DNA from 3 places in the Streptomyces sp. NPDC051286 genome. Region 2 is predicted to be linked to each of the others. Evidence: riboswitches for the same ligand, from Rfam matches in the RefSeq annotation. Region 2 holds a riboswitch; each other region holds the start of a gene.
The links. A riboswitch is a leader RNA that binds a small molecule or an ion and turns the genes downstream of it on or off. The one in region 2 is predicted to bind cobalamin.
Positions count from the first base shown of each region.

Region 1: it holds a riboswitch for cobalamin, as region 2 does, so the genes downstream of both, ACIBB8_RS31535 (ribonucleoside-diphosphate reductase subunit alpha) here and ACIBB8_RS00970 (prenyltransferase/squalene oxidase repeat-containing protein) in region 2, are expected to answer to the same signal.
Region 3: it holds a riboswitch for cobalamin, as region 2 does, so the genes downstream of both, ACIBB8_RS20180 (CbtB-domain containing protein) here and ACIBB8_RS00970 (prenyltransferase/squalene oxidase repeat-containing protein) in region 2, are expected to answer to the same signal.

Region 1 covers NZ_JBITER010000049.1:10,227-13,490, forward strand. Annotated here, with positions in the region: gene mctP (monocarboxylate uptake permease MctP) at 1-950, shown strand, start outside; gene ACIBB8_RS31530 (GNAT family N-acetyltransferase) at 1,017-1,277, shown strand; cobalamin riboswitch at 1,323-1,455, shown strand; gene ACIBB8_RS31535 (ribonucleoside-diphosphate reductase subunit alpha) at 1,599-3,264, shown strand, end outside.
Region 2 covers NZ_JBITER010000001.1:213,035-216,298, forward strand. Annotated here, with positions in the region: gene ACIBB8_RS00960 (energy-coupling factor transporter transmembrane protein EcfT) at 1-14, opposite strand, end outside; gene ACIBB8_RS00965 (SCO2322 family protein) at 11-652, opposite strand; gene ACIBB8_RS00970 (prenyltransferase/squalene oxidase repeat-containing protein) at 694-1,962, opposite strand; cobalamin riboswitch at 2,069-2,203, opposite strand; gene ACIBB8_RS00975 (MBL fold metallo-hydrolase) at 2,235-3,264, opposite strand, start outside.
Region 3 covers NZ_JBITER010000018.1:159,464-162,727, forward strand. Annotated here, with positions in the region: gene ACIBB8_RS20170 (GNAT family N-acetyltransferase) at 97-651, shown strand; gene ACIBB8_RS20175 (CbtA family protein) at 719-1,489, opposite strand; gene ACIBB8_RS20180 (CbtB-domain containing protein) at 1,518-1,736, opposite strand; adenosylcobalamin (AdoCbl) riboswitch at 1,740-1,888, opposite strand; gene ACIBB8_RS20185 (histidine phosphatase family protein) at 2,015-2,593, shown strand; gene ACIBB8_RS20190 (Asp23/Gls24 family envelope stress response protein) at 3,072-3,264, shown strand, end outside.

The sequences.
Region 1 (3,264 bases), on a different contig from region 2:
AGACCAACCCCGCAACCGGCAAACCGCGCGGCGCCCTCGCGCCCGCCGATCCCGGCCAATGGGGTTACGCGACCCTGGCCCTGGGTTCGGCGCTCGCCCTCTTCATGTACCCGCACTCGATCACGGCGACGCTCTCCAGTCGCAGCCGTGAGGTGATCCGGCGGAACACCACGATCCTGCCGCTGTACTCGCTGATGCTGGGCCTGCTGGCGCTGCTCGGCTTCATGGCGATCGCCGCCGGAGTCAAGGTGGAGAACGGACAGTTGGCGATCCCGCAGCTGTTCGAGAACATGTTCCCCGACTGGTTCGCCGGTGTGGCGTTCGCCGCGATCGGCATCGGCGCGCTGGTTCCCGCCGCGATCATGTCGATCGCCGCGGCGAACCTCTTCACCCGGAACATCTACAAGGACTTCCTGAAGCCCGACGCGACCCCGGCCCAGGAGACGAAGGTCTCCAAGCTGGTGTCGCTGGTGGTGAAGGTCGGGGCGCTCGTCTTCGTCCTCACCATGGACAAGACGGTCGCGATCAACTTCCAGTTGCTTGGCGGGATCTGGATCCTGCAGACGTTCCCGGCACTGGTCGGCGGCCTGTTCACCCGGTGGTTCCACCGCTGGGCGCTGCTCGCGGGCTGGGCAGTCGGCATGGTGTACGGCACGCTCGCCGCATACGGAGTGGCGAGCCCGACCCAGGCGCACTTCGGCGGCTCCTCGAAGGAGATCCCGGGGATCGGCGAGATCGGCTACATCGGTCTGACGGCGTTCGTGCTGAACGCCGTGGTGACCGCGGTGCTGACCTTCGTCCTGAACGCGGTGAAGGCCCCGGCGGGCGTCGACGAGACCTCTCCGGCGGACTACACGGCGGACGCGGGCGACCCGGGCGTCCAGGTGGAACTCCCCTCGGCCAGGCCCGAGTCGAGCCCGTCACCCGACGCGAGCCCGTCCGCCGGCTAGTGCCTTGCCGGACGGGCTGCACCCAGCCCGTCCGGCGCCACCCCACCGGTACGGCACACTCCCGGCATGGACCTGTCGATCCGCCGAGTTCCGGATGCTCACCGTCGCACGGGGGCGCGTGGCCACGGGGCGGGCGAGGCCCTCGTGCGGGCCTGTATCGCCCGGGCACGGGCCGCGGAGGGCGTCGAGCGGCTTGTCCAGTCCACCCAGTCGACCATGTCCGGCGCCCACCGGATCTGCCATCGGCTCGGCTTCGTACCCCCACCGGAACACGACCGGGATCCCATTGCGGGCGTCGCGCTGCTCACGTACAACCTGAGCCTGTGAACCGATTCGACACAACATGTGGGGGCTGCCTCATCGGGCGGCCCCCACATGTATGCTCATGCTCGCTGTCGCCGCAGGGAAATCCGGTGCGAATCCGGAACTGTCCCGCAACGGTATATTCGGGTCCCTTTTGCGCACCCTGAAAGTCCGAGGACCTGCCGACAGCGCGTCCGGCTCGACCGATCCGGACGCCCAGACGTCCGGGCCTCGCGGATGGGCCGGTGGACGCTGCACGCAGTGCTGCCCTCCTTCTTCGGGCATGCCTCCGTGCGGCTGCCCCGCTCACCCGCCGGCCCCGAGCCGAGCGAGGGAGAGCACCACGTGACCATCGCGCCAGCCGATCCGGCTTCAGTCGCCGAGTCCGCGGGAACCACGAACGACGGACCCGGGGCCGCACTGCTGCGGACCCTGACCGACCTCACTGCCGATCTGCCCGACACCGACCCCGGCCGCGTCGCCGCCGCCGCGCTGCGCGGCCGCAACGCCGCGTCGGACGAGGCGGAGTTGCGCACGCTGGCCACCGAGGCCGCCGCGGGTCTGATCGCCGAGGACCCCGCGTACTCCCGGCTCGCCGCCCGTCTCCTGACCCGCACCATCGCGGACGAGGCGGCCGGTCAGGGCGCGCTGTCGTTCTCCGCCTCGGTCGCCGTCGGCCACCGCGAGGGTCTGATCGCGGACCGCACGGCCGCGTTCGTGGCGCTCCACGCGGCCCGGCTCGACGCGCTGGTCGAGCAGTCCCTCGCCGACGGCGCCGCCGACCGGTTCGGCTACTTCGGGCTGCGGACACTGCACAGCCGCTATCTGCTGCGCCACCCGCTCACCCGCCAGGTCATCGAGACGCCGCAGCACTTCATGCTGCGCGTCGCCGCCGGCCTCGCCGAGGACGAGTCGGTGCGCGCACTGGACGAGGTCGCCGCGCTGTACGGCCTGATGAGCCGCCTCGACTACCTCCCCTCCTCCCCCACACTCTTCAACTCCGGCACCCGGCACCCGCAGATGTCCTCCTGCTATCTGCTGGACTCACCGCTGGACGAGCTCGACTCCATCTACGACCGTTACCACCAGGTGGCGCGGCTCTCCAAGCACGCGGGCGGCATCGGCCTCTCGTACTCCCGGATCCGCGCCCGCGGTTCGCTGATCCGCGGCACCAACGGGCACTCCAACGGCATCGTGCCGTTCCTGAAGACGCTCGACGCCTCGGTCGCCGCAGTGAACCAGGGCGGCCGCCGCAAGGGCGCCGCCGCCGTCTACCTGGAGACGTGGCACGCGGACATCGAGGAATTCCTGGAGCTGCGCGACAACACGGGCGAGGACCAGCGGCGTACGCACAACCTCAACCTGGCGCACTGGATCCCGGACGAGTTCATGCGCCGGGTCGACGCGGACGGCGACTGGTCGCTGTTCTCCCCCGCCGATGTGCCGGAACTGGTCGACCTGTGGGGCGACGAGTTCGACGCCGCGTACCGGGCCGCCGAGGCCAAGGGCCTGGCCCGCAAGTCGATGCCCGCGCGTGAGCTGTACGGCCGGATGATGCGGACGCTCGCGCAGACCGGTCAGGGCTGGATGACGTTCAAGGACGCCTCCAACCGGACGGCCAACCAGACCGCAGAGCAGGGTCGCGTCGTCCACTCGTCGAACCTGTGCACCGAGATCCTCGAAGTCACCGACGACGGCGAGACCGCCGTCTGCAACCTCGGTTCGGTCAACCTCGGTTCGTTCGTGGCCGACGGCGACATCGACTGGGAGCGGCTGGACTCCACCGTCCGTACCGCCGTGACGTTCCTCGACCGGGTCGTCGACATCAACTTCTACCCGACCGAGCAGGCCGGCCGCTCCAACGCCCGCTGGCGTCCGGTGGGGCTGGGCGCGATGGGGCTCCAGGACGTCTTCTTCCGGCTGCGGCTGCCGTTCGACTCCCCCGAGGCCCGCGCGCTCTCCACGAAGATCTCCGAGCGGATCATGCTCGCCGCGTACGAGGCGTCCTGCG
Region 2 (3,264 bases):
GGGGAGGCGGTCATCCGCGCCGGCGGCGGGCCTGCAGGACGGCGGCGATGCCGAGCAGCAGGACGGCACCGAGCCCGACGAGCACCCCGGTGGACGGACCGCTGCGCCCGTTCCCGGGGTGGGTGGACGAGGGAGGAGCGGACGCCGTGCGCGCGCTTCCGGAGACCTGCTCGCCGCAGCCCGAGGCGGGGTAGCCGGAGATCGCGCAGAGCAGGGCGTTGCTGTTGTAGCGCAGCGGCTTGGCCACCGAGGCGAGCGCCTCGGCGGTGCTCGCCCCGGGGGCGACCTGCGCGCAGGCGGTGCGCAGCGCGGGCGGCGTCTCCCCGGCCGGGGCGTCCGCCGGCGTGCCGGGGTCGATGACGAGCGCGACGCGCTTGGTGCCGTCCTTGGCGGGGGTGTCCGCGCAGACCGTCGCGAAGTCGGGGGTGCGGCGCGGCTTTGCCGAGTCCTGGGAGTCCTCGCTCACGGAGAACCGGAAGCCCTGCACCGCCCCGTCGTCGGGCCGGACGAGCGAGGGGCCCTGGGTGGCATAGGCCCAGCCGGACCCCTTGCCCTCCCAGAACGACCAGTAACGGTAGCCGGCCGCATGGGCGGTGCCCGCGCCGAACACGGTCAGAGCGGCGCCGAGCACCAGCAGCAGTGCGACGGCCATCCGTCCGCCGAACGCATTCCCCGTACGATTCCCCGCTCGGTTCACGGCTGCTGGGGCTTCCGGCGGCTGCTGATCAGGAAGCCGACGCCCGCACCGGCGGCGAGGCCGATACCGACCAGCCACCACACCCCGAGACCGGCGTCGTCGCTGCTGCCGTCCTCGGCCGAGAAGTTGTCCGGGGTCGCACTGGGCGTGATGACGGCAGCGGGCGCGGGACCGCTCGCGTTCAGCCCCCGGACCAGGTCGACGCCGCCGAAGTCGTGGGCGTCGGCGCCGGTCGCGTGCGCGGCCAGGACCAGCTGGGCGTAGGCGGCGGGGCCGCTCTCCTCGGCCCAGCTCCTGGAGTTCTTCTGCAGCCAGCCGACCGCACCGGCCGCCTTGTCCTTGTGGCCCGCGGAGGCCAAGGCGACGACGGCGTCCGCGGTGTTGCCGAAGTCGGGCTGCGGGGTGGTGTCGTCGGCACCCGGCATCGGCGGCAGGTCCAGGTGGTTGCCGTTCTTCGCGAGGGCGCCCGCGAGGTAGAAGGCGCCGTTCTGGGCGGCCTGCTCGGGCTTGACGACGTCGCCCTTCCGGCAGGCCGGCGGCTTGCCCTCGACCGCGGCGTTGTTCCCGGTGTCCAGCCCCTTGCCCATCGAGCCGAGCACGGCGGCCGCGGTGGCGTCCGCGTTCGCGGCGAGCTTCCCGGCCTTGTCGGGCTGGTACGCGAACGCGCCGCCGTCCGGGCCGCCGCACGGGATCGCGAGTGTGAGCAGCGCGTCGTACGGGGTTTTGCCGTCCGGATTCGTCATGTCGCCGATCCGCTGGCCCTGCCGGGCCAGCGCGCCGATCACGATCGCGGTGGAGTTGGCGTCGCTGGGGGAGCCCGGGTTGTAGCCCCAGCCACCGTCCTTGTTCTGGACGGACTTCAGCCAGCCGACGCCGTTGTTGACGATGTCGCCGTGCCCGCCGACCGCCGCCAGCGCCTGCACCGCGGCGGCGGTCGCATTGGTGTCCAGCATGGTCTTGGTGTCGCACGGCTTGGAGACATCGGCGCGGTACGAGGCGTAGGCGCCGTTCGCGCACTGCTGGGCGATCAGCCAGTCCACCGACTTCGTCGCGGGCACGACCCCCTCGACGTGCTGGGCGAGGAAGGCCAGCGACTGCCGCCAGACCCCGTCGTACGTCGGGTCCTTGGTGCCGTACAGCCCGGAGGGCAGCGCGACGGACGGGGTGGGGGAGGGGGACGGCGCCGCGACCGCGGCCGGGGCAGCGGCCGCACAGAGCACGGTGGCGGTGGCGGCGAGCGCTGCTGCGCTGCGGCGTACGGTCATGGCGGGCTGAGCCTCTCCTGTGGGGAACCGGGCACAGGCACACTCAGGCACCAGGCTCCGGCCCCGTATTCCTCGACGGTGCCGGTCACCGGGGTTCCGGTGACGCGAGCCGGTCACGACCGCGGACAGGGCAGCCCGACTCGCCGCTGTGTCGGCGGCTCACGGTTGCGTGGTCAGTGCCGGATTTGCACCGGCTTCCCCCTGAACGGGCGTGATGACGACTCGCACACTCTACCGGGAGGTAGCCCGCTCGCCCCGGGCGGAGGGCTGCCTCACACCGCGACGTACGTCACCGGCCCGCTGCCCGGCACCGCCTCCGCGCGCCCCAGCTTGACCAGCCGCCGCACATGAGCCTCCGCCTCGGAGACGGCGATGTTCCGCGAGCCGTACGGGATCTGTTCCCAAGGCCGGTTCCACTCCATCCGCTCGGCCAGCTGCCATGGCGTCAACGGGGTGGCGAGCAGGGTGAGCAGTCCGGTCAGCCGCTCCTCGTGATGGCCGAGGAGTTCTCGTACGCGCCCCGCCGCGTCCGTGAACGCGTACTGGTGGGCGGGCAGCACCTCGGCGACCCCGAGCCGGCCGATGCGCTCCAGCGAGTCCAGGTAGTCGCCCAGGGGGTCGGTGACCGTCGTGTCGTCCGGGTCCTCGTACAGCCCGATGTGGGGGCTGATCCCGGGCAGCAGATGGTCGCCGGAGAAGAGGCGGCCGCGGCCGGGCAGATCGGCCGGATGGTCCTCCTCCAGGTGCAGGCAGACATGGCCGGGGGTGTGGCCCGGCGTCCAGATCGCCCGGAGCCGCCGGCCCGCGAGGCCGAGCAGTTCGCCGGGGACGATCTCGCGGTCCGGGAGGGCGGCGCGCAGTCCGGGGAGCGTGCGCATCCGGCCGCCCGTGCGGGGGGCGTGCAGTGGGGCGAGATGCTCCTCCGGTGCGCCGGCCGCGGCGAGCTTCGCCGCGAGGTACGTCAGCCAGGTGCCCGGTTCGGATTCACGGGTGCGGCGCACGATCGCGGTGTCCGCGGCGTGCATCGCGATCCACGCCCCCGAGGCCTCGCGGACCTGTCCGGAGAGTCCGTGGTGGTCGGGATGGTGGTGGGTGATGACCACGCCGTGGATTCCGGTGATGTCCACACCGACGGCGGCGACTCCGGCGACCAGGGTGTCCCAGGCGTCGGGGTCGTCCCAGCCGGTGTCGACGAGGACCGGCCCGCGGTCGGTGTCGAGGACATGCACCAGGGTGTGGCCGAGCGGGTTGTCCGGGATCGGGACCTTGATGGACCACACGCCGCCGCCGTGCTCGGTCACC
Region 3 (3,264 bases), on a different contig from region 2:
GCGGTACCCAGCCCTGCTACCCACTCCTTCCGGTAGCAAAAAGACTCCGATAATTCTGGTGCGCCGAAGCTCGCCGCCGTGATAGTCCGACGAGTCATGGGAGATCTTCTGACACCTCGACTCGTACTCCACCCGCTGAGTCCCGCAGAGGCGGAGAACATAGTGGCCCGCCGTCCGGGGCCGGGTGCCCTATGGGCACCGGAGTACCCCACCGACGGCGACGCTGCCGGGGCCAGGCATTTCTTGGAACACTGCGCCGACACCGGCAACCCCCAGCCGTTCGGCGCCTACGAGATCCGCCTCCGCCAGGACGGACACGCCATAGGCGGAGTGGGCTTTCACGGCGCTCCGAACGCGGAGGGGCAGGTGACGATCGGCTACGGCCTGATCCCTGCGGCACGCGGCAAGGGGTACGCCTCCGAGGCGCTGCGGGCACTGCTGGAGTTCGCCCGCGACGAGGGCATCGCCGCCGTGAACGGTGACGCCGACCTCGACAACATCGCGTCCCAGCGCGTCATGGTGGCGGCAGGCATGCGCTTCGTCAGGGCGGACGACCGGGTGAAGTACTTCCTGATCGACTGGTCGGAGGCATCGGAAACAGCGGATGCGACGGGCATGGCTGAAGCAACCGACGCGACGGACGCCGCATAGACGGCAGAACCCGCCGGGATGCCCCGGCGGGTTCTGCCGTCATACGGCCGACGAGTCGGCCTGCGCCTCAGCTCGCAGCGGCGGCAGCGTGGGACGTGGTACCGCCCCCGGCCGTCACTGCGCCGGCCTTGGGCACCAGCAGCCGCTCGGTCAGATAACCGAAGACCAGACCGAAAGTAGTCCACAGCGTGGCCTGAACGGCGAGGGTGGCGAGGCGGAACTCCCACAGCAGACTGGCCGGGAAGTCCTTGCCGACCTCGTTGAACGAGGGCAGGAAGGCGTAGGCCAGCCCGATGACGAACACATAGGCGGCGGACGCGGCAATGGACGCGTTCCAGTTGCCCAGGCGGGAAGCCAGCCGCTTGCCGAAGATGACGGCAGCGACAGCGAGCAGCACGCTGAGGGCGACCATCAGGAAGAACAGGGTGGTGCGTTGGCCGATCGTGTCGGGGTTTCCGACAGCCGGCGGATTGGCCGGGTATTTGAGGAACGGCACGACATACACGGTCAGCAGGGCGCCGAACGCGATCAATGCGGCCGTGGCCCTCGGGCCGAACCTGCCGATGCGGCCGAGGGCGTAGCAGAAGACCAGAGCGGCGATGCCGCCGATCGCCACGCCGAAGACCAGGACACCGGTGGCGAGACCCGCGGTGGACTGCATGGTGCGGCTGACGAGTTCCTCGCCGCCGTGCTCGTGGCTGTGAGACTCTTCGAGCGCGATCGCCGCGTCCACCCGGGATTCACCGAGGAAGTAGGCGACGGCAAGAGCGAGCGCGCCGGCGGCAAGTCCGGCCAGCATGCCGCGAACGAGCAGCGCTCTGACAGATATGGAGTTCATGAGCGGTTCCCCTGAGGTGCGCAGCGTGTCAGTGGCAGGGGAAACCGAGCAGGTGGCGACCGTCGTGAACCCACTCGTGGACACCTTCGCCGGAGACGACAGCGGTGGCACCCTGCTCGGCGCCGACGAAGTACAGCAGGACGAGCATGAGGATGCCGAAGAAGACCGCCCACGGGGCAATGGCCTTCAGCGAGATGGGGGTGATGGCGGGTGTGGCGACGGTTGCGGGGGCAGCAGTCTGTGCCATGGCAGTACCTCCTGAGGGAACACGCGTCCCGATCGTGGTGCCTGAGACGACAGTGCCGGGTCTGACTTCCCGCAGGGGTGCGGGTTCACAGTGGCGCGACCGTGCCGGATTCTCACCGGACTTCCGTCACACCGTCGTCATGTTCGTCGCGACCATACCGCCTGCAGGCATGCGCCGCCATGGCGCCATCTGCGGGGCCGGCAGGCCCGGACGCCATGGTGTGCTTACCCGAAAGGCCACAGTTCAGGGAGTTGACACCGGTGTTGACGGTACAAGTGATGTTGATCTCACCGGCGCTCAATGCGGCGCTGCGTGAAGCCCGTTTCGACGGTGACGCCCCGCTCGACGCGTCCGGTGTCCGGCGGGCGCGTGCGGCCGCTGCCACAGTGCCTGCCGCCGATCGCCGCGTGTGCGGAGCGGACGAGCGGTGCGCCGGTACCGCCGAGGCGTTGGGGCTGCGGTCCAAGCCCGAACCGACCCTCCGAGGCTGGGACTTGGGGCGCTGGAGCGGGCAGCGGCTGGCGGAAGTGAGCGAGGCCGAGCCGGAGGCGGTGTCTGCCTGGCTGTCCGACCCTTCGGCGGCACCGCACGGCGGCGAGTCGCTGCTGGACCTGTGTGCGCGGGCGGGCGGCTGGCTGGACTCGTTGCATCGGGACGGCGCCGGGGACGGCCGCGTGATCGCCGTGGTCGAACCCGCGGTGGTGCGCGCCGCGATCGTGCATGCGCTGGGTCTTCCGCCGCAGGCGTTCTGGCGGTTGGACGTCGCCCCGTTGACACTGACGGAGCTCAGTGGCCGGTCCGGCCGCTGGAACCTGCGCTGTGGGCGGTCACTGAGCACCGGAACCGACGCCCCGTAACCCGGCGTCGGCGTCCACCGCCGGACCGGCCCGCCCCGCCGGTGACGTCAGGCCACGGCATCCCCGACGACCGGTCCGGCTGTCCGGGTTCGTCGACGGAGCGACCGAAGCGGTCGTGGAGGCGGAGCCCAGGTAGGTGTACGCCCCCCGAGGTTCGCCACCTGCGGCAGGAAGACCACGATCAGAGTGTGGCGCAGCAGCCGTTCCGCTGGACGGAGAACACCGCACCGAACCGCAACGGCCCTGCCAACGGTGCATCGTTGGGCCGGCCTTTCGTCTGCGGTGACCAGCGCAGCGGACAGACGGTGGGCGGGCGAGCGATTTCCGTGACGAACCGCGGAATCCCACCCTTCCCCTCCGCGGTGGAGCCGCCCGTGGGTCCGCCCACATGCCCCTACCGCCCGAGCAATGTTGACAAATGGTACGTAAACTGGCCAAGGCGTTCGAATCCACCTTCTCTTCGGAAGGGCGACCGACCATGACCGATCAAACGCAGGTGAACCGGCCCGAGACCACCCGCCCGCAACCCGAGGTCACGCACGGAGCAGGACCGCACGGCGGAAACCGCAGAACGGAACCCGGGTCGCGGGGCCGAACCACGATCGCCGACGGCGTGGTGGCGAAGATCGCCGGGCTGGCAGCCCGGGGCGTGCCTGGGGTTCAGGGCATGG